2 regions of the Chromobacterium rhizoryzae genome follow, and region 1 is predicted to be linked to the other one. Evidence: riboswitches for the same ligand, from Rfam matches in the RefSeq annotation. Region 1 holds a riboswitch; the other holds the start of a gene.
What was found. Region 1 has a riboswitch for thiamine pyrophosphate ahead of thiC (phosphomethylpyrimidine synthase ThiC). Riboswitches for the same ligand answer to the same signal wherever they lie in the genome.

Region 1 (11,434 bases):
GCGGCTCCGCGGTGGTGTCGGCCAGCGCCGCCGCCAGATCGCGGGCGCGGATTTCCTGAACCATCAAAACGCGAAGCGTTCCGGCTCTACCGCTTCCGCCTTGGCCAGGCGGGCGATACAGGTTTCGAACAGGCCGGTTTCGCTGAAGCTGGCTTCGGTTTCGCGCTTGATCAGCTTGCAGGTCATCACCGGCAGATCGCCCGCCACCATGATCAGACGGCCGCCCACGGCCAGCTGGTCTTTCAGTTCCTGCGGCACCACCGGCAGCGAGCCGCCGACCACGATCACGTCGAAGGGCGCTTGTTGCGGCAGGCCCAGTACGCCGTCGCCTTCCACCAGGGTCACGTTGGCGATGCCGGCCTGTTTCAGGTTGGCGGCCGCGGCTTCGCGCTGGGCGGGGTCGATTTCCACGCTGTAGACATGCTGGCCCTGCTTGGCCAGCAGCGCGGTCAGGTAGCCGCTGCCGGTGCCGATTTCCAGGATCTTGTCCTTGGCTTGGATGGCGGCGTCCTGAACCAGGCGCGCTTCCATTTTGGGCTGCAGCATGAAGCTGCCGTTGGGCAGCGGCAGTTCGGTGTCGACAAAGGCCAGGCTGCGTTTGTCGGCGGCGACGAACTGCTCGCGTTTCACGTGAAACAGCAGGTCCAGCACGTTCGTGTCAAGTACGTCCCACGGACGAATCTGCTGCTCGACCATGTTGAAACGGGCATTCTCAAAATCCATCAGCTCACTCCGGAGGGGCTTGCCGCCGAGTGAAAAAAGCGGCGGCGTGTCATGACGATAACTTGCGATTATCCCACATTTGCCGTACCTTCACAGCATCGCTAGGGGTCCTGTGCGACGGTCGGCAAGATGATCCATATCCTTGAAAGGATAGGATAATCGTTAAAGATTGTTGCGCGGGTGAGAAACACCCTTGGAACCTGACCCGGATAATACCGGCGTAGGGAAGCGTCAGCTGCCTTCGGCCCGGCATTGTCTTGTCGGACCGGCCCGCAGCCCGCCCAAGCGGCGGTCCGCTCCTTGCGCCATTCATCGACCAGGAGAATCGCCCGATGAACGCGCCCGCAACACCCAATCAAGCCATGGTGGTGGACACCGCCGCCATCCAGCCCTTGCCCAATTCCCGCAAGATCCACGTCGCCGGCAGCCGGCCGGACATCCGCGTGCCCATGCGCGAGATCAGTCAAAGCGACACGCCCACCCAGTTCGGCGGCGAGGCCAACCCGCCCATCACCGTTTACGACACCAGCGGCCCGTATACCGATCCAGACGCCCGCATCGACATCCAGAGTGGCCTGCCGCCGCTGCGCGCCGGCTGGATCGCCGAGCGCGGCGACTGTGAGCAGCTGGCCGGCCTGTCCAGCGAATACGGCCGCGCCCGCGAGGCCGACCCCAAGCTGGCCGAGCTGCGTTTCAACCTGACGCGCCAGCCGCGGCGGGCGCTGCCGGGCCGCAATGTCAGCCAGATGCATTACGCGCGCCGCGGCGTCGTCACGCCGGAAATGGAGTTCGTCGCCATCCGCGAGAACCTGCGTCGCCGCGAATACCTGGACGCGCTGCGCGAAGCCGGCGGCAAGAACAGCCGGCTGGCGGAACTGATGACGCGCCAGCATCCCGGCCAGGCTTACGGCGCGGCGCTGCCGGAGGAGATCACGCCGGAATTCGTGCGCGCCGAGATCGCCGCCGGCCGCGCCATCCTGCCGGCCAACATCAATCACCCCGAATCCGAGCCCATGATTATTGGCCGCAATTTCCTGGTCAAAATCAACGGCAATATCGGCAATAGCGCGGTAACGTCTTCGATCAGCGAAGAAGTCGACAAGATGACTTGGGGCATACGCTGGGGCGCGGACACCATCATGGACTTGTCCACCGGCAAGAACATCCATGAAACCCGCGAATGGATCATCCGCAATTCGCCGGTGCCCATCGGCACCGTGCCCATTTATCAGGCGCTGGAAAAAGTGGGCGGCAAGGCCGAGGACCTGAACTGGGAAATCTTCCGCGATACGCTGATTGAACAGGCCGAGCAGGGCGTCGATTACTTCACCATCCACGCCGGCGTATTGCTGCGCTATGTGCCGATGACCGCCGGCCGCATGACCGGCATCGTGTCGCGCGGTGGCTCCATCATGGCCAAATGGTGTCTGGCCCATCACCGCGAAAACTTCCTCTACACCCATTTCGAGGACATCTGCGAAATCATGAAGGCCTACGACGTGGCCTTCAGCCTGGGCGACGGCCTGCGGCCGGGCAGCGTCTGGGACGCCAACGACGAGGCGCAGCTGTCGGAATTAAAGACTCTGGGCGAGCTGACCGCCATCGCCTGGAAACACGATGTGCAGGTGATGATAGAGGGCCCCGGCCACGTGCCCATGCAGCTGATCAAGGAGAATATGGACAAGGAGCTGGAGTGGTGTCACGAGGCGCCGTTCTACACCCTGGGGCCGCTGACCACCGACATCGCGCCCGGCTACGACCACATCACCTCGGCGATAGGCGCGGCGCAGATAGGCTGGTACGGCACCGCAATGCTGTGCTACGTCACCCAGAAGGAACACCTGGGCCTGCCGGACAAGAACGACGTCAAGGAAGGCATCATCACCTACAAGCTGGCCGCGCACGCGGCCGACCTGGCCAAGGGGCACCCCGGCGCGCAGATCCGCGACAACGCGCTGTCCAAGGCGCGTTTCGAGTTCCGCTGGGAAGACCAGTTCAACCTGGGGCTGGATCCGGACAAGGCGCGCGCCTTCCACGACGAGACCCTGCCCAAGGACAGCGCCAAGGTCGCGCATTTCTGCAGCATGTGCGGTCCGCACTTCTGCAGCATGAAGATCACCCAGGACGTGCGCGAATACGCGGCCAAGCAGGGCATCAGCGATCAGGACGCGCTGGCGCGGGGGATGGAGGTCAAGTCGGTGGAGTTTCTGAAGGGCGGCTCCAAGCTTTACGACAAGGTGTGAGCCCGGAGTCAGGAGAAAACGGCGGCCGCGGCCGCCGTTTTTCATGGCGCAAGGGCCGGCGGCGGCGGCGGCGATTCGGGTCTATCATCAGACATCCCCTCATAGGAGAAGCGTCATGGACACCAGCGAACATTCCCTGTCCGGGCTGTTCCGCCAGTTGGGCCTGGCGGACGAGCCCGCCGCCATCCGCGCCTTCATCGCCAGCCATCCCTTGCCGCGAAACGCGGTGCTGGCCGACGCGCCGTTCTGGACGCCGGCGCAGGCGGATTTTCTGCGCCAGGCTTTGGCCGAGGACGCGGACTGGAGCGAGGAGGTGGATGAGCTGGCGGTGTTGTTGCAGCTGGGCTAGGGTTTCAACGCGCGCAGCAGCCCCCGCACCGTATTGGCGGCATTGTCGGCGGCGATCTGCATGAAGGTGTCCATTTCATTGGCGTGTTCGCTGCCGCCGGCCAGATCGGACAGGCTGCGGAAGGCGATGAAGGGCACGCGGTTGGCGTGCGCCACCTGGGCCACCGCCGCGGTTTCCATATCCACCACTTGGGCCTGATAAGTCTTGGCCAGGTAATCGCGGTAGCCGGCGTTGTCCATGAAGATGGGGCCGGACAGGCCGTTGCCGCCGGCGACGATGCGCGGCGGCGCGGACAGGCAGCGCTGAGCGGCGTCGCAGCCGCGCAGGGTGTCCGCCGGCAAGTTCTTGGCCAGCCGCAGCAGTTCCGGGTCCACCTCGAACCAGAAGCGGGTTTCGCTGCCGCCGTCGGCGGTGGCCAGCTTGACGTCGCGCGGGTGGATCATGCCGTAGTGGGCGCGCGCGGCCGGGTCCGCGTACGGCGGCGGCGCGTAGCGGCCGGGCGCGGTTTCTCGCGCGTAGATGGCTTCGGCGTAATTGCCCCAGCGCCGCGGCACCGCCACGTCGCCGATGCGCAAGCGGTCGTCCACGCCGCCGGCGATGCCGCTGAACACGATGCGGCTCACATTGAAGCGGTCCAGCGCCAGCTGGGCGTTCATCGCCGCATTGCTCATGCTGACCCCGCTCATGAACAGCAGCACCGGCCGGCCTTCCAGTTGCGCGGTGGTGAAACGCACGCCGTTGACGCGGTATTCGCGTTTATCGACGGCCTGGTTCAGCAGCAGGGTTTCCTCCGGACCGAAAGCCGAAACCACGGCGGTGCGCGGCGCCGCGTCCAGAACGGGGGCGCCGTGGACGGCGGCGCTCAGCGCCAGCAGCGCGCCAACTAACTGAACCTTGAATGCTTTCATGACGAAAATCCGGATGGAAATGGAATCGCGCCATGATAAACGGTTTTCGCGTCGAAACCGCGCATCAAGTCAGCAAGAATCGGAATGCCAAACGGGTTGATCGGCCTGAAACTGAAGCTGTCGCCGCGCCGAAGACCGGCGCGGGCCTCATTCACTTTCAGGAGGAAACTCAATGGGCGCATTGATCAATAAAACCGCCATCGTCACCGGCGCCAGTTCCGGCATCGGCATGGCGGCGGCCAGGCTGTTCGCGAGCGAAGGCGCGCGCGTGGTGCTGGTGGCGCGGCGCGCGGCCAAGCTGGATCGGCTGGTGTCGGAAATCGTGGCCGGCGGCGGTCAGGCGGCGGCTCTGGCCGGCGATCTCACGGAGGAAGATTGCGCGCGGGAGGCGGTGGAACTGGCGCTGGATAGATTCGGCGGCCTGGACGTCGCCTTCAACAACGCCGGCAGCCTGGGCGCGCTGGGCAGCCTGGACCAGGTGTCGCTGGACGGCTGGCGCGCGACGCTGGACAGCAATCTGAGCAGCGCCTTTCTGTGCGCCAAGCACCAACTGCCGGCCTTGTTGCGCGGCGGCGGCGGATCGATGATCTTCACCTCGTCCTTTGTCGGCCACGCCATCGGTTTCCCCGGCATGGCCGCTTACGCGGCCAGCAAGGCGGGGCTGGTGGGGCTGGCGCGCACGCTGGCGGCGGAATACGGCGCCCGGGGCCTGCGCGTCAACGCCTTGTTGCCGGGCGGCACCGACACCGAGATGGGCCGCGCCGCGGCGGCGACGCCGGAGCAGCGCGAGGCGGTGGCCGGCCTGCACGCGCTCAAGCGCATGGCCGCGCCGGAGGAGATCGCGCGGGCGGCCTTGTTCCTGGCGTCGGACGCGTCCAGCTTCGTCACCGGGACCACCTTGTTCGTCGACGGCGGCGTGTCCATCGGCAAGCTGTGATCAGAAGCGGGCCACCATCTTGCGCTTCACCGTGTAATCCGGCCGCAGGCTGGCTTCGCTGTCCATGAAGTAACGGTTGCTGTCCAGCAGGAAGTGCGGGTCGTTCAGTTCTTCCGGATCGGCCCAGTCGCACAGCAGGTGATAGAGCGCCTGCGCGCTGTGGCAGCGTTCCAGCGCCTGGCGGAACGGCCGTTCCGCGAACATGCGCGCGCAGCTGGCCAAAATATGCAGATGGGCCTCGCGGCTTTGCCGCGGCAGGAGCAGCACCAGCGCGGTATGCACCGCTTGTTGGTCCGGGGCGTCGAAGGCGATGGGGGTTTGCAGCCGCAGCAGCAGCGCGCGGGCTTCCGTCAGGCCCTCGATGCGGGCGTGCGGCAGCGCGAGGCCGTGGCCGAGCGCGGTGCTGCCGGCCTGTTCGCGCTCATGCAGCGCGGCGGCCAGCGTCGGGCGGTGCAGGGCGTGGCGCTGGGCCAGCTGGGAGGCGGCGTGTTCCAGCAGCGCAGCCTTGTCGGCCAGGGTTTGATTGAGCAGGATGTCTTGCGGGCCGCAGAGGTCGGGCAGGGTCAGCATGGCGGATTTCTCCTTTGGCTAGGGGTGCGACCTCATCCTAGTCAGCAGGGGCTAAAGATCCGCTAAAGAAAACGCGCGGCGGCATAAAAATGCCGCCAACGCGGCCGGGCTTATTTTTGCTCGGATTGCGGCTGCTCGGCCTTTTTCTCCTGGGCCTGCAGCGCGCCCTTCACGGCGGAAGCCTGTTCTTTCAGCTTGTTCACCTGCTCTTTCAGTTCCGGGCTCAGCGCGGCGGCCGCGGCGCCTGCCTGTTTGGCGACGCCGATGGCGGCGCTGGCCTGTTCCTTGAGCTGGCCCAGCGGCGCGCTGCTGTCCTGCAGCGTGTTGTGCACCGTGCCGATGGCGCTGGAGGCGGACTCTTGCAATTGGTTGGTTTGCTTCTCGCTGCAAGCGGCCAGAGCCAGGGCGGAAGCGGCGGCGATCAAAAGCGTGGCGCGCATGTAAACGTCCTCGTTGGGGAAAATGCTGTATTGAGCGCCGGCGAAGGCCGAAGTTCCGGGGTGGCTCCTGGCTGCAAGGCCAAGTGGTTCTTATGACTCCGTCTTGCTTGGGCCACAATGCGCGCATTGGGCGCGTTTGCGCCGCCACTGGAGATCGGCATGAGCGATACGCTTTCCATCCGCCCGTTGCGGGCCGAAGACTACGAGGCCTGGTTGCCGCTATGGCGCGGTTATCAGCGTTTTTACCAAGTGACGATGGACGAGGCCACGGTCATGGGAACCTGGCGGCGCTATCTGCTGCCGGATCACGCGATGCGCGGCTGGCTGGCCTGGGACGGCGAGCGGGCGGTGGGGCTGGTGCACATCGTATTGCACCCCAGCAGCTGGACCTTGGGCGATTATTGCTATTTGCAGGATTTGTTCGTGGCCGAGGATTGCCGCGGCCTGGGCGCCGGGCGGCAACTGATCGAATGGGTGTACCGGTGGGCGCGCGAGCGCGAGTGTTCGCGGGTGTATTGGCTGACCCATGAGACCAACGCCACCGCGCGGCGGCTTTACGATCAATTGGCGGAGAACCTGGGTTATATCCAGTACCGCAAGCAATTGACGCCTCTTTAGGAGCGCCTCCGCTCAGGCGTTCAGAGCGGCCGCCAGCGTCCCCGGCGCGCGTTCCACATGCAGCCGCGGCGCGCCGTGCCAGTCGGCCAGCTTTTGCAGCGCGGTCTTGAGATCGGCGCTCAGCCGCGCGCTGTGGCGAACGCCGGGCTCCAGGTAGAGCGCCTTGACCTCGAACACGCCTTGGGCGCGATGGGCCTTGGCGTCCAGCCGGCCCACCAGCTTGCCGCGGTTGAGTATGGGCAGCACGAAATAGCCGTACTGGCGTTTGGGCGCCGGGGTATAGCATTCGATGCGGTAGTCGAAGTCGAACAGCTCCGACGCGCGCTTGCGGTCCCAGACCAGCGGGTCGAACGGCGACAGGATGGCGGTGGCGGTGGCCTTGAGCTCGCCGGAGACGGCTTGGGGCAGGCGTTCCGCCAGATCGGCGTCGACGAAGACGTCGTGCTGCCAGCCGTCGATGCGGGCCGGAATCAGTTCGCCGGCATCGGCCATCTGGTGCAGCATGGCGTCGTAGCGGCCGCGCTTGAGCCGGTAGTAATCGGCCACCCAGCCGGCCTTGACCACGCCCAGCGCGCGGCAGCTGTTGCGCAGCATCCGCCATTGCGCCTGTTCTTCGGTGGGCAGGTCGCGCGCGTCGTCCCAGCCGGGCTTCACCCGTTCCGCCAGATCGTAGACGCGCTGGAAATTGCGCCTCTCCCTGACCATCAGCCGGCCCAGCGTGAACAACACTTCCAGATGTCGTTTCTCCGGCTTCCAGTCCCACCAGCCGTTGCCCTTGCCGTCCTTGCGTTCGAAGTCCGCCGAACGCGCCGGGCCGTTGACGCGGATGCCGTCTATCAGCGCGTCGATGTCGGCGCGGTGCTGCTCCAGCCAGCGCAGCGAGAATTTCCAGCCCATCGCCTCGGGTTTGAGCATGCGGTGGCGCAGCAGGCCGTAGTCCTCGGCGGGAACGAAGCAGGCTTCGTGCGCCCAGTATTCGAACAACCGGCCTTCGGCCAGCAATTGGTCCAGCCAGGCCGGATCGTAGGATCCCAGCCGGCTGTGCAGCACCAGATAGGGGCTGCGCGCCACCACGTGTATGGTGTCGATCTGCAATAAGGCCATGCGGCGGATGGCAGCCAGCACGTCGGCCTTGCCGGCTTTGCGGCGCGGCGGGCTCAGCAGGCCTTGGGCGGCCAGTTGCAGATGACGGGCTTGCTGCGGCGACAGGTGCAAAATGGACATGGCATGGTCATCGGTAGGACAAGTGGATGACTATAGCAAAAACCGTTTTGCTCAGGGGGGCGCTAAGTCCGGCTTAGGGTTTGGAGGGGGGGCGACCGGAGAAGAACTGCTTCACCAATTGTTGATAACTGCCATCCTGGCGCATTTTCTCCAGCGCCTGGTTGAAGCGCTGCAACAGCGGCAGCTGCGGCGAGGTTTTGTTGATGGCCAGATAAGTGGCTTTGCTGGCCAGGATGGCCGGCGCCACCGCGAGATTGGCGTAGGCGCCGTTTTGCATTCTGGCGTCCATCGCCTCCTGTATCGCCAGCACCGCGTCCAGATTGCCGCGCTGCAGGAGTTGCAGGTTCTGGCGGTCGGAGTCGCCGTCGTAGGCGCTGAACCGCTTGTCGGCGCGGGCGCGGTCGAATTCGTCGCCGTAGCTCCAGCCCGCCATCACGCCGACGCGCTTATTGTCCAGATCCGCCAGGCTGCGAAAATCGATGGGGCGTTGGCGGAGGTAGACCACCACGATGCGTTCCTGATACAGCGGCAGGCTGAAGTCGTAACGCTGTTCGCGGTTGACGGTTTTGTAGATGCCGGCCGCCGCCATGGCGCTGCGGTCCAGTTCGAAGATCGCGCGGCGCCACGTCAGGGCCCGGAACGCATGGGGAATGCCGGCTTTATCGCAGACGGCGCTGACCAGGCGCGGGTAGAGACCGCCGACCCGTTCGTTCTCCTCGTACATGAAGGGCGGCGCGTTGGCGTCCACCGCCACGGTCAGGATGTCCGCGTCTTGCCCGCGGCAGGGCGCGGTCAGGCAGGCGCCGAGCAGCAGCAGGGTCAGGCCGAGGCGGCGGATGCTAGCGATCATCGAGAGGAATCCGGAACGTGCTGATCAGCTAAGCATAGCCGCTGCCGCGGCCGACGACGGGCAAACGAAAACGGAACCCTAAGGTTCCGTTTGCTGTGACGCTCAGCCGGCGTTCAAGGGTAGACGATGCGCAGCAAATTGGTGGTGCCCGGCGTGCCGAAGGGCACCCCGGCGATGATCACCATGGGCTTGCCTTGTTCCGCCAGGCCCAGCTTGGTGGCGGCGAAGGTGGTTTTCACCACCATGTCTTCCAGGTTTTCCGCGTCCGGGCCGTTATAGGCCACCACGCCCCAGACCAGGGTCAGCCGGCGCGCGGTGTTCAGCCGCGGCGAGATGCCGAGTATGGGGGTGTGCGGGCGCTCGCGCGCCAGCCGCAGGCAGGTGGAGCCGCTGGTGGTGAAGGCGGCGGACACGGTGACCGGCAGCAGCGAACCCACTTTGCGCACACAGGCGGCGATGGCGTCGGCGCGGTCCGGCGCGTCGGCGGCGCTGTAATCCAGCGCCATCACCCGGCGGTAGTCCGGCGCGCTTTCCACGCGGCGGATCACCCGGTCCATGATGCGCACCGCTTCCAGCGGGAATTGGCCGGCGGCGGTTTCCGCCGACAGCATCACCGCGTCGGCGCCTTCGTAAACCGCGGTGGCCACGTCGTTGGCCTCGGCGCGGGTGGGCGTGGGCGCGGTGATCATCGATTCCAGCATCTGGGTGGCGACGATGACCGGGCGGCCCAGATGACGGCACTGATGGACGATGCGGCGTTGCACCACCGGCACGTCTTCCGGCGGCAGCTCCACGCCCAGATCGCCGCGCGCCACCATCACCGCGTCGGCCAGTTCGGTGATGGCGTCCAGCTCGTCCACCGCCGACGGTTTTTCGATCTTGACCATGATGCCCAGCTTCTGTCCCACCAGTTCGCGCAGCTCGCGCACGTCGTTGGCGGTTTGCACGAAGGACAGCGCCAGCCAGTCCGCGCCTTCCTTCAGCGCGAATTCGGCGTCCAGCCGGTCTTTGTCGGTGATGGCGGACAGGGGCAGGATGGTTTGCGGCAGATTGAAGCCTTTGCGGCTGGACAACTCCCCGCCCACCTCCACCCGGGTGGCGATGCGGCGCGCTTCCACTTGTTCCACGTGAAACGCCAGCTTGCCGTCGTTGACCAGGATGCGATGGCCGGGCTTGAGCGCGGCGAAGGCTTCCGGATGCGGCAGGCTGGCGCGTTGCGCGTCGCCGTCCACCTCGTCCAGCACGAAGTCGAAGGCGTCGCCGGTGTTCACCATCGTCGGCACGGCGAACTGGCCGATGCGCAGCTTGGGTCCTTGCAGGTCCACCAGCACGCCCAGCGGGCGGCCGAGCGCGGCTTCGGCGGCGCGGATGGAGGCCAGGCGCGCGCGATGATCGTCGTGGCTGCCGTGGCTCATATTGAGGCGGAACACGTTCACGCCGGAGCGCGCCAGTTCCAGGATGATTTCGGGCGTGCTGGAAGCCGGGCCCAGCGTGGCTAGGATTTTGGTATTGCGAAGCATGACAGTCCTTTATGCCCGGTCCGGCCGCGAGGCGTTGCGCGGCCTGGCGTGGGCGGTGTTGTTTTGCCAATCACATCCGTGCGTCTTTCCATCTAGGCTGCGCCGCGTTTGATGGAACTGTCTGTCATGCTGCCACAGTCGGACTGTAGCGGCTTGACTACGTAAGGCCGGCGGCGTTTAAGGCCGGAAAACGCGCGGCCTGTGTGCGAATCCCGCCACTGGATCAGGGTGAATGTTCGTTTTTTGCGCGTTTTACCCTTTTCAGCGGCAAGCGAGAGAAGCCGCCGAAAAGCTGGCCCTAGGGGGATCTTGGGACCAGAGCAGGGTTATTTTATCTCCAGATAAAGACAAAAACTTTGTTGCAACACAGAGTCAGTGGAGAATCATGGCGGCCAATGCGCTGCAACATAGGGCTTTTACTCGATAACTTGCTGAAACGGCACCCTTTGTAGTGGAGCGCTACAGGGAGCAAACCCTTGCTGTTATTGCTTTGCAGCATGAATTGGAGCGGCGCGGAAAGTCGCGATATTAAGATTTTTTTACGAAGAACGATTGACAAGCTTTGGCCGGGGCCTAGAATGGCTCGAAAATAAAACGAACGTCATAAGTACAAAAAGAAACATTATCAATAACTTGAGCGATGGAGCACGGTCCGCAACCGGCATCCGCCGCCGCATGCAACGAACGAACAGACACCAGGCCGCCCACCGGCTGAACAGGAGAAACCCTATGCAGGATCAATTCGTGTTGGCCTTGGATCAAGGCACCACCAGTTCTCGCGCCATTTTGTTTAATCGCAGCGGCGACATCGTGTCGCTGGCGCAAAAGGAATTCCGTCAGATCTACCCGCAGCCGGGCTGGGTGGAGCACGATCCGCAGGAAATCTGGGGCGGCCAGGTGGGCGTGGCGGCCGAGGCCGTGGCCAAGGCCGGCATCGACGGCCGCAGCATCGCCGCCATCGGCATCACCAATCAGCGTGAAACCACGATTGTATGGGACCGCGAAACCGGCCACCCGGTGTACAACGCCATCGTATGGCAGGACCGCCGCAC
Region 2 (11,434 bases), 2.1 Mb from region 1:
GTACGAACTGCAGGCCAAGGCGCGCAAGGAAGGGCTGATGGCGCTGGAAGCCGATGTCGACGCCCCCGGACAAAGCCCTGTCTTCAGCAAGTATCCGGCCATCGCTCAAGACCACCATGCGCTTAACTTCATCCGCGACTATCTGCGCATCATGGTCAGCGGCAATCTGAACGCCTTCGAAATCGAGAGCCTGATGGACGTGGAACTGGAAACCCACCACCAGGAGGGCATGGCGCCTATCGCCGCCATCCAGCGTCTGGGCGACGCCTTGCCGGCCTTCGGCATCGTCGCCGCCGTGCTGGGCGTGGTCAACACCATGGCCTCGGTCGGCGCGCCGCCGGCGGTGCTGGGCGGCATGATAGGCTCGGCGCTGGTGGGCACCTTCCTCGGCATCCTGCTGTCCTACGGCATGGTGTCGCCGCTGGGCGCGCTGCTGGAACAGAAGCTGGACGAGGACAGCAAGGAATTGCAATGCATCAAGACCGTGCTCTTGGCCGGCATGCAGGGCTATCCGCCGCCCAGCGCCATCGAGTTCGGCCGCAAGGTACTGTTTTCCAGCGAACGCCCGGAGTTCGAGGAAATGGAACAGCGCATCAAGAGCCTGCGCTGAACGGAATCAGGGCGGACGCGTCCACCCCCAGTCCAAACTGGCCGCCAAGCCGCAGTTCCGCGCCCAGGCTCGCCGCCTCCCGCGCGGACAGGCTCAGGCTCAGCCGCCCCGCCTGCGCCGCCACTTCCACCCGGGCGCCATCCGCCAGCCAGGTCAGCGACTCGATGCGCGCCGGCGGGTGCTGCGGCCCCAGCCGCAGCGCGTGGCCCGGCACCACCGCGTGCTCCAGCACGTTTTCATAGCCGATGAAGCGCGCCAGCCACGCATTCGCCGGCCTGGCCAACAGCTGCGGCGGCGTCTCGCATTGCACGATGCGCCCCTGGCGCAGCACCGCGGCGCGGCTCGCCATCGCAAACGCTTCCTCTCTGTCGTGCGTGACCAGAATGGCCGGTATGCCGGACTCCGCCAGCAACTGCGCGAACTCCCCTTGCAACTGACCGCGCAAATGCGCGTCCAGGCTGGAGAACGGCTCGTCCAGCAGCAAGAGCCGCGGACGCGTCACCATCGCGCGCGCCAGCGCCACCCGCTGTTGCTCGCCGCCGGACAAGGTCCAGACCTTGCGCCTTTGATAACCGCCCAGACCCAAACGCTCCAGCATCGCCGCGGCGGCGGCGGCGGCCTGGGCGCGGGACGATCCCCGTTCGATCAGACCGAACATCGCATTGCCAAGCACGTCCAGATGCGGAAACAAGGCGAAATCCTGGAACATCAGCGCGAAGCCGCGCCGCTCCGGCGGCAGCCGGCTGATGTCCTCGCCGTTGAAACGAACCGCGCCGCCGTCCAGCGGCAGCAGGCCGGCGATGATTTTGAGCAAGCTGCTCTTGCCGCAGCCGGACGGTCCCAGCAGAGCCAGGGTCTCCCCGGCGGCCACCTCCAGCGACACACCGTCCGCCGCCACCCGCGCGCCGAAGCGCTTTTCAATTCCTATGAGCTCAAGCACGCCCGTCTCCTTTTCCCGGTTCTCCCGGTCTGGCCGCGCCGCTTTCAATCACGGCGAAAGCCAGCGTCGCCAACACCATCAGCAGGCCGGACAACAGCATCGCCGCATCCGCGTTGGCCTGGCCCGGCCGGCCCAGCTTCTGATAAATCAAGGTGGTCAGGGTCAACCACTCCGGCCGTGACAGGAATAAGGTCACCGCGAACTCCCCCACCGCGGTGGCGGCGGCGAAGGCCAGCCCGCGCCGCAGCGCCGGCTGCAACAAGGGCCAGATCACCCGTCGGAACAGCCGCCAGGGCGAGGCCCCCAGGGAGCGCGCCGCCTGCGCCAGATGTTCCGGCATGCCGTCCAGCGCCGCGCCGGCGGCTTTGGCGACGAAGGGATAGGCCAGCAAGACGTAGGCTGCCAACAGCATGGCCAAATCCGCGCTCCAGCTCGGATAGAGCAGCAGCAAGCCAAACGCCACGCAGACCGGCGACACCACGAAAGGCAGAAAGGCCAGGGCCCGCAACCACAGCCAGCGCCCGGCGGCCAGCGCGTGGCACAGGCCCAGCAGGCCGGACAGCAATACGGTCAGCAAGGTGAAACGCGCCGAGTTGAACAAGGCCAGCCGCAATTCCTCGTCCCACAGTCCGGCCAGGCCGTCGAGCGCGGACAGCGCTTTCCACAGCACCGCCAGCAAGGGCAAGCCGGCGAAGATCAACAGAATGGCGAGGGCCGCCGTCAGCCAGGCGCGGTCCGTCCAGGTCCGCGCGGGCGCGGGGAGCAGCGGCTCACAGCGCGCCGGCACGCCCAAACGCGCCTCCAGCCAGGCGTAGACCGCGGCGACGCCGCCGGCCACCAGCAGGCTCAGCAAGGCCAGCGCGCCGGCGTCGGCCAGATTCAGCTCATACGCCACCAGCGTGTAAATCTCGACTTCCACCGTGGCGTAACGCTGGCCGCCCAGCAACAGCGCCAGGCCGAAGCCGGAGAAACAGTAGAGGAAGACCAAGCATAGATTGGGCAACAGCCAGGGCAGCGCCGCCGGCCATTCCACGCGCCAGAACGCGCGCCAACGCCCGGCGCCCAGGCTGCGGGCCGCGGCCAGCCGGCTGGCCGGCACCTGGGCGAAGCCATCGGCGGCCGCGCGGATCACCAACGGCAGATTGAAGAACAGATTGCCGTACAGCAGCAGCCAGGGCGAATCCTGCAGGTTCAGCCCGCTCAAACCCTGAGGGCCGAACAGCGCCAACACGCCGACGCCGGCGACCAGGGTGGGCATCACGAAGGGCAGCATCAGCAGGCGCAGCGCCAGGCCGCGCCCGGCGAAGCGGAAGCGAGCCAGCGCCCACGCCGCCGGCACGCCGAGCAGCAAGGCCAGCGCGCAGGTCGCCGCACCCTGCAGCAGCGACCACATCATGCGCCAGCGCAGATAGGAATCGCTCAGCAAACCGAAGGACAGCGGCTCGCCGCCCTCCTTCAACAACCGCGCCAACGGCGAAATAGACATCGCCAGCAAAAACAGCAAGGGAGGCGCCGCCAGCAACAGGCGGCTCCGACGGCTCAACATCAAAACGGCGTTCCCTTCAACGGCCAGCGGGCGGTCAACACATCCTCCACCCCGTCTTCATCCTCGCTTTGCCCCGCCTTGACGAAGCCCAGATCCGCGGCCAAACATTGCGAAGGCAGATTGTCCGGCGCGATGGACAGCACCAGCCGCGGCGCGCCGGCCAGGGCCGCCCAAGCCCCCATCGCCAGCACCGCTTCTCGGGCATAGCCCTGGCGGCGATAAGCCGGGTAAATCGTGTAACCCAATTCCACGTCGCCGTAGCCGCCCAAATAAGGATGGCCGGGCAAGGAGTGGAAGTTGACGTGGCCGACCATCGTCAGATCGTCGCGGCGCAGCAAGGCGCGCACCGACCAGGGCGCGTAGTCGGGCTGGCGCTCGATGTCGTCCAGCCGCATGCTCATCAAGTCCTGCTCGTCCAACCATTCCGCCGCCAGCGGCGCGCCCAGCAGCTCGGCCGCCGTTTCCGGCTGACCGGCCAGGCACAGCCACAGCGTCTGCGGGTCCAGATGGCGCAGCAACAGCCGCGGCGTTTCGATGTCCGGAATCATTGCCCGCCCTTCAACACCACTCGGGTCCAGCGCGCCACCCATTGGCGGGAGCGCTCGGCGATCGCCTTGCTGTCCGGCGTGTCGTGCGCGGCCGGCTGCTCCGCGAAACGATAGACCGGGTCCAAACTCACCTTGTCCATCACCGGATACATCCACATGGTGGTGGTCACGTCCTTCTGCACCGCTTCGGAGCGCAGGAAGGCGATGAATTTCTCGCCCAGCGCCGCCTCCTTGCCGCCCTTGACCAGGGCCGCGCCCTCCACCTGGCGGAACACGCCGCCTTTCAAGGGCAGATTGCCGGTGGGCGCGTCGTTCAGTTTCTGTTTGCTGTAGAACACCTCGGCGGCCGGACTGGTCGCGTAGCTGACCACCAGCGGACGGCTGCCGCCGTTCTTGGAGAAATCGGTGTAGTAGGATTCGCTCCAACCCTTGCTGACCTTCAGCCCGTTGTCGCGCAAACGGCCCCAGAAGGCGAAGGCCTTATCCTCGCCCATGGCGGCGATGGTGGACAACATGAAAGCCAGGCCCGGGCTGGACGTGGCCGGATTTTGCACCACCAGCAGGTTCTTGTAGGCCGGCTTGCTCAAATCCTCCAGCGTCTTGGGCAGCACCAGCTGGCGCTGAGCGAACCAGGCCTTGTCGTAATTGAGGGTGACGTAGCCGTAGTCTATGCTCACCGCGCCGGGCAAGGCGGCCTTGCCGCCCTGGGCCAGCGCCGCCGGCACCGGAGCCAGCACGCCGGCCTGCTGCGCCTTGCCGATCAGGCTGTTGTCGATGCCGAACACCACGTCGGCGATGGGATTGGCCTTGGTCAGAATCAGCTTGTTCAGCATCTCGCCGGCGTCCCCGGCCTTGATGATGGAGACCTTGGCGCCGTTCTGCTTTTCGAACTCGGCCAGCAAGGGCTTGGACACGGTGAAAGAACTGTGCGACAGCACGCGCAGCTCGGCCGCCGACGCGGCCAGGCTGGACACCGCCAGCGCAACGGCTATCAAAGAGGAAAAGCGCTTCATGGATATCTCCGTACACGATAGTCCGGAGCAAGCGGAATGCGGGCCCTGGCCCGCGCATCACGCTCCCTCCGCTGGCATGACCCAGATCAGGTTGCAGGGTATTTTCTCAGCCCGCGTCGCGGGCACCCCTGGTGACAGCGCGCCAGTATACCGCAGCGGCCGCCGGCTGGCAGCCAACAATCCTTAACAGAGTGGACCCGCGCCTTAACACGCCGATGACAAGCGCCTTCTAAGCTGAATGCATGCTTACGCCCGCTCCGGGCGCGTTTGGAGACCATGCTTGAACCCCATGCCCACCCTTGGCCGGCCGCCGACTAGAGCGGCAGAGGCCATCCGCTTCACCGCAAAAACCGCGCTGGGGCTCCTGCTGGCCGCGCTCAGCCTGCCCCCGCTGGCCCAGGCCGGCATCGGCGTCGCCGGCGCGCGTCATTTGCTGTCCCGCACCGGCTTCGGTGCCAACCCGGCGCAAATCGCCGTGTACGCGCCGCTGAGCCGCGAAGCCGCGGTGGATCGGCTGCTGGCCAATAGCCAGGCCAACGCCGCCACGCCGCCGCCGTCCTGGGTCGACGAAGCCTTCGAGCGGCCGGGGCAGCCCAATTTAGACGAAGAGGCGAAAAAGGCGCTGCAAAAGCTGCGCGCCGAGCACGCGGTGGAATTGCGCGGCTGGTGGCTGAACGAGATGCGCTACACCTCGTCGCCGCTCAGCGAAAAAATGACCCTGTTCTGGCACAACCACTTCGTCTCCGCGCTGGACAAGGTGCGCTCGCCCCAACTGATGTATCGGCAAAACGTCTTGCTGCGCCAGTACGCGCTGGGCAACTTCGGCGCCATGCTGCACGCCGTCGCCCGCGATCCGGCGATGATGCGCTATCTGGACACCGCCAATAACCGCAAGGGCCAGCCGAACGAGAACTTCGCGCGCGAGGTGATGGAGCTGTTCACCCTGGGCGAAGGCCATTACAGCGAACAGGACATCCGTGAAGCCGCGCGCGCCTTCACCGGCTGGGGACTGGATCGCGACGAGCGCTTCGTCAACCGCCCGCGCTTGCACGACGACGGCGACAAGCTCGTCTTCGGCCAGCGGGGCGACTTCAACGGCGACGATGTCTTGGACCTGCTGCTGCGACAGCCGGCCACCGCCGAGTTCATCGCCGCCAAGCTGTGGAAGGCCTTCGTCTCGCCCAAGCCGGATCCGGCCGCCGTCAAGCGGCTGGCCGCCGGCTTCCGCAACAGCCGCTACGAAATCAAGCCCTTGCTGCGCGCGCTGCTGCTAAGCCCGCAGTTCTGGAGCAGCCAGGGCCAGTTGGTGAAATCGCCGCTGGAGCTGACCATAGGCACCCTGGTCACCTTCGACCTGAACCCGCCGGACTGGCGCGCGCTGGCCGGGCTCAACCGTCAGTTGGGCCAGGACGTGTTCGCGCCGCCCAACGTCAAAGGCTGGCCGGGCGGCGAGGCCTGGATCAACAGCGCCACCTTGCTCAGCCGCAAACAGTTCCTGGACCGCATCGCCCGCGACGCCGCGCCTGCGCGCAACGCCTTTGCGCTGCCGGACGGCGGCATGGACGAAATGAAGGGACGCGAGGCGCGCATCAACCGGCTGGCGGCCGCCGGCCTGCGTTCCATCAGGCTGCAGCCGGATGAATGGAGCGCCATCTACCAAATCCGCAGCGCTCAGGACGCCGCCAAACTCTTGCTGGCCTTGCCGCCGGCCAATCCCCTGCCCGAATCCGGCAGCGGCGCGCAAGCCATCGCCCCGCTGCTGCTGGACCCGGTTTATCAAGTTCACTGACGGAAACCCAGCCATGTTCCAGCGACGACAATTTCTCAAAGCCATGGCCGGCGGCCTGATGGTGTCCATACTGCCCAATCTGAGCTGGGCGCTGGCGCCGGCCGGCTATCAACGCCTGTTGGTGCTGATCGAACTCAAGGGCGGCAACGACGGCCTCAACACCGTGGTGCCCTACGCCAGCGCCGACTATTACCGGCTGCGCCCCGGCATCGCGATTCCCCGCAACCAAGTGCTGCCGCTGGACGAACGCCTGGGCCTGCACCCGGCCATGACCGGCCTGCGCCCGCTATGGCAGCAGCAGGAGCTGGCGGTCTTGCAGGGGGTGGGTTATCCCGATCCCAATCTGTCCCACTTCCGTTCCATCGAGATTTGGGAAACCGCGTCCAATAGCCAGCAATACCTGAGCGAGGGCTGGTTGACCCGATTGTTCCGCGAGCAGCCGACGCCGCGCGGATTCGCCGCCGACGGCGTGGTGTTGTCCAGCCAGGCGTTGGGCCCGCTGGACGGCGGCGCCCGCGCGGTGGTGCTGAGCAATCCGCAAGACTTCGCGCGCCAGGCCAAACTGGCCGCGGACCAAGGCCATGCCGGCAGCGGCGCGCTGGGCCACATTCTCAAGGTGGAGGGCGACATCCGCCAGGCCGCCGCCGAACTGAGCCAAGCCGCCAAACCCGTGGCCGCGGCGGATTCGCCGATGGCCGCGCCCCGGCCGGCCGGAGCCTTCGCCCAGGCCGTCGCGACCCTGACCGACACCCTGTCCCGCGGCGTATCCATCGCCGTGGCCCGCATCACGCTCACCGGCTTCGACACCCACGGCAACCAGCCGCCCACCCAGGCGCGGCTGCTGGGAGAGCTGGCCGACGGCATCGCGCTATTGCGCACGCAATTGCAACAGCAGGGGCGCTGGGACGACACCCTGGTGCTCAGCTACGCCGAATTCGGCCGCCGCCCGCGCGAAAACGGCAACCGCGGCACCGACCACGGCACCGCCAACGTCCATTTCGCCGCCGGCGGGCGCGTGCGCGGCGGCCTGTATGGGCAAAGCCCGCAATTGGCCGGCGTCGACGACGGCAACCTGCCTTGCGCCATCGACTTCCGCCAGGTCTACGCCACCGCCATCCAGAGCTGGTGGGGCAAGGACGCCCACAATGTGCTGGGCGGCCGCTTCGCCCCCCTGCCCATTCTGAAGGCATGAAAAAAGCCGGCCCCTAGGGGCCGGCCGTCTATAGAGAACCACTCAGCGATTTACTTCCAGCTGGACGCCAACACCGGCTGCAAAGCCGCCTGATAGTTGTCCGGCAGGTTGACCTGGCCAGCGGCCGGCGGATTGAAGGCCGCCATCGCATTGACCAGCGCCTGCACCTGACTGGCCGCCAGGGCCTTGCCGTCGCCGGACTGGAGGGTCTCGATCTGGTTCGCGGCATTGCCGAACCAGTTGTTAATCGACACCTTGTCCTCAGTGCCGATCACGCTGACCTCCAGGCTGGCGCCCTGACGCTTGAACCACAGCTGGTCGGCATTGACGCCCTGGCCGAACTTCAACACATCCTGGCCGCCGGTGTCGGTGATGCCGTCCTGGCCATCGCCGCGCTCGAACTGATAGGTGTCGTTGCCGTTGCCGCCCTCAAGCACGTCGTTGCCGCGGCCGCCGACCAACAGATCGTTGCCCTCGCCGCCGTACAAGGCGTCATGGCCGCCGTTGCCAACCAGCCAATCGTCAAGCGCGCCGCCGCGCAGGGTATCGCCCAGCTCGGTGCCCAACAAGGGCACGCCCTGCTTCATCAACTGATCGGCGGTCCACTTCGTGCCGGAAACAAAGGTGATCTGTTCGATCCAGTTCAAACGATCGCCAAACCAATCCTTCACCGTCACGCTGTCCTGGCCGTTGATGTGGCGGAACACCATGTCGTTGCCGCTGCGCAGCACCTGGATGTCGCTTTCCTTGATGTCCGCTCCAAAGCGCAGTTCATCGCGGAACGTGTCCACATCCGACACTTCCCGCGCCCGATCAATGATCAGATCCTGACCATCGCCCAGATTGAACAGATACACGTCGCGACCAAAACCGCCCGTCATGGTGTCATTGCCGGTACCGCCCTCAAAGGTGCCGTTCCAGCCATACCACCCTGTGCTCAACTGGTCATTGCCGGCGCCGCCTCGCAAGGTGTCCGCCTCTTCACGCCAGCTGCCGCCTTCGCCGCCGATCAGCGTGTCGTCGCCGTCGCCGCCTTCCAGCAGGTCAGCGCCGTTGCCGCCATTGAGCAGGTCCTTGCCGACGCCGCCGCGCAGCGTGTCGTTGCCTTCTTCGCCGAACAGGCCGTCGTCACCCGCCCCGCCTTCCAGCAGGTCGTTGCCGTTGCCGCCGTACAGCGAATCGTTGCCGCCGTTGCCCAGCATCCAGTCATCGACATTGCCGCCGCGCAGCGTGTCGCCCAGCTCGGTGCCAATCAGCGGCACGCCTTGCTTCATCAGATCGAACGCGGTCCATTTCACGCCGCTGGCGAAGGTGATCAGCTCGATCCAGTTCAAACGATCGCCAAACCAATCCTTCACCGTCACGCTGTCCTGGCCGTTGATGTGGCGGAACACCATGTCGTTGCCGCTGCGCAGCACCTGGATGTCGCTTTCCTTGATGTCCGCTCCAAAGCGCAGTTCATCGCGGAACGTGTCCACATCCGACACTTCCCGCGCCCGATCAATGATCAGATCCTGACCATCGCCCAGATTGAACAGATACACGTCGCGACCAAAACCGCCCGTCATGGTGTCATTGCCGGTACCGCCCTCAAAGGTGCCGTTCCAGCCATACCACCCTGTGCTCAACTGGTCATTGCCGGCGCCGCCTCGCAAGGTGTCCGCCTCTTCACGCCAGCTGCCGCCTTCGCCGCCGATCAGCGTGTCGTCGCCGTCGCCGCCTTCCAGCAGGTCAGCGCCGTTGCCGCCATTGAGCAGGTCCTTGCCGACGCCGCCGCGCAGCGTGTCGTTGCCTTCTTCGCCGAACAGGCCGTCGTCACCCGCCCCGCCTTCCAGCAGGTCGTTGCCGTTGCCGCCGTACAGCGAATCGTTGCCGCCGTTGCCCAGCATCCAGTCATCGACATTGCCGCCGCGCAGCGTGTCGCCCAGCTCGGTGCCAATCAGCGGCACGCCTTGCTTCATCAGATCGAACGCGGTCCATTTCACGCCGCTGGCGAAGGTGATCAGCTCGATCCAGTTCAAACGATCGCCAAACCAATCCTTCACCGTCACGCTGTCCTGGCCGTTGATGTGGCGGAACACCATGTCGTTGCCGCTGCGCAGCACCTGGATGTCGCTTTCCTTGATGTCCGCTCCAAAGCGCAGTTCATCGCGGAACGTGTCCACATCCGACACTTCCCGCGCCCGATCAATGATCAGATCCTGACCATCGCCCAGATTGAACAGATACACGTCGCGACCAAAACCGCCCGTCATGGTGTCATTGCCGGTACCGCCCTCAAAGGTGCCGTTCCAGCCATACCACCCTGTGCTCAACTGGTCATTGCCGGCGCCGCCTCGCAAGGTGTCCGCCTCTTCACGCCAGCTGCCGCCTTCGCCGCCGATCAGCGTGTCGTCGCCGTCGCCGCCTTCCAGCAGGTCAGCGCCGTTGCCGCCATTGAGCAGGTCCTTGCCGACGCCGCCGCGCAGCGTGTCGTTGCCTTCTTCGCCGAACAGGCCGTCGTCACCCGCCCCGCCTTCCAGCAGGTCGTTGCCGTTGCCGCCGTACAGCGAATCGTTGCCGCCGTTGCCCAGCATCCAGTCATCGACATTGCCGCCGCGCAGCGTGTCGCCCAGCTCGGTGCCAATCAGCGGCACGCCTTGCTTCATCAGATCGAACGCGGTCCATTTCACGCCGCTGGCGAAGGTGATCAGCTCGATCCAGTTCAAACGATCGCCAAACCAATCCTTCACCGTCACGCTGTCCTGGCCGTTGATGTGGCGGAACACCATGTCGTTGCCGCTGCGCAGCACCTGGATGTCGCTTTCCTTGATGTCCGCTCCAAAGCGCAGTTCATCGCGGAACGTGTCCACATCCGACACTTCCCGCGCCCGATCAATGATCAGATCCTGACCATCGCCCAGATTGAACAGATACACGTCGCGAGCAAAGCCGCCCGTCATGGTGTCATTGCCGGTACCGCCCTCAAAGGTGCCGTTCCAGCCATACCACCCTGTGCTCAACTGGTCATTGCCGGCGCCGCCTCGCAAGGTGTCCGCCTCTTCACGCCAGCTGCCGCCTTCGCCGCCGATCAGCGTGTCGTCGCCGTCGCCGCCTTCCAGCAGGTCAGCGCCGTTGCCGCCATTGAGCAGGTCCTTGCCGACGCCGCCGCGCAGCGTGTCGTTGCCTTCTTCGCCGAACAGGCCGTCGTCACCCGCCCCGCCTTCCAGCAGGTCGTTGCCGTTGCCGCCGTACAGCGAATCGTTGCCGCCGTTGCCCAGCATCCAGTCATCGACATTGCCGCCGCGCAGCGTGTCGCCCAGCTCGGTGCCAATCAGCGGCACACCTTGCTTCATCAGATCGAACGCGGTCCATTTCACGCCGCTGGCGAAGGTGATCAGCTCGATCCAGTTCAAACGATCGCCAAACCAATCCTTCACCGTCACGCTGTCCTGGCCGTTGACGTGGCGGAACACCATGTCGTTGCCGCTACGCAGCACCTGGATATCGCTTTCCTTGATGTCCGCTCCAAAGCGCAGTTCATCGCGGAACGTGTCCACATCCGTCGCTTCCCGCGCCCGATCAATGATCAGATCCTGGCCATCGCCCAGATTGAACAGATACACGTCGCGACCAAAACCGCCCGTCATGGTGTCATTGCCGGTGCCGCCCTCAAAGGTGCCGTTCCAGCCATACCACGCCGTGCTCAACTGGTCATTGCCGGCGCCGCCTCGCAAGGTGTCCGCTTCTTCACGCCAGCTGCCGCCTTCGCCGCCGATCAGCGTGTCGTCGCCGTCGCCGCCTTCCAGCAGGTCAG

Region 2: linked by a shared signal. The riboswitch ahead of JC616_RS09070 (thiamine ABC transporter substrate-binding protein) and the one ahead of thiC (phosphomethylpyrimidine synthase ThiC) in region 1 are both predicted to bind thiamine pyrophosphate.

The regions. Positions count from the first base shown of each region.
Region 1 covers NZ_CP066126.1:5,248,709-5,260,142, reverse strand. The annotation lists gene JC616_RS24140 (rhodanese-like domain-containing protein) at 1-64, opposite strand, end outside; gene JC616_RS24135 (protein-L-isoaspartate O-methyltransferase family protein) at 64-723, opposite strand; TPP riboswitch at 817-967, shown strand; gene thiC (phosphomethylpyrimidine synthase ThiC) at 1,086-2,966, shown strand; gene JC616_RS24125 (DUF2789 domain-containing protein) at 3,082-3,315, shown strand; gene JC616_RS24120 (5'-methylthioadenosine/S-adenosylhomocysteine nucleosidase) at 3,312-4,223, opposite strand; gene JC616_RS24115 (SDR family oxidoreductase) at 4,396-5,160, shown strand; gene JC616_RS24110 (PTS sugar transporter subunit IIA) at 5,161-5,730, opposite strand; gene JC616_RS24105 (hypothetical protein) at 5,841-6,170, opposite strand; gene JC616_RS24100 (GNAT family N-acetyltransferase) at 6,330-6,788, shown strand; gene JC616_RS24095 (winged helix-turn-helix domain-containing protein) at 6,801-8,012, opposite strand; gene JC616_RS24090 (substrate-binding periplasmic protein) at 8,086-8,862, opposite strand; gene pyk (pyruvate kinase) at 8,976-10,382, opposite strand; gene glpK (glycerol kinase GlpK) at 11,112-11,434, shown strand, end outside.
Region 2 covers NZ_CP066126.1:1,978,134-1,989,567, reverse strand. The annotation lists gene motA (flagellar motor stator protein MotA) at 1-610, shown strand, start outside; gene JC616_RS09085 (ABC transporter ATP-binding protein) at 594-1,550, opposite strand; gene JC616_RS09080 (ABC transporter permease) at 1,543-3,096, opposite strand; gene JC616_RS09075 (GNAT family N-acetyltransferase) at 3,096-3,644, opposite strand; gene JC616_RS09070 (thiamine ABC transporter substrate-binding protein) at 3,641-4,657, opposite strand; TPP riboswitch at 4,703-4,797, opposite strand; gene JC616_RS09065 (DUF1800 domain-containing protein) at 4,947-6,446, shown strand; gene JC616_RS09060 (DUF1501 domain-containing protein) at 6,460-7,638, shown strand; gene JC616_RS24500 (calcium-binding protein) at 7,689-11,434, opposite strand, start outside.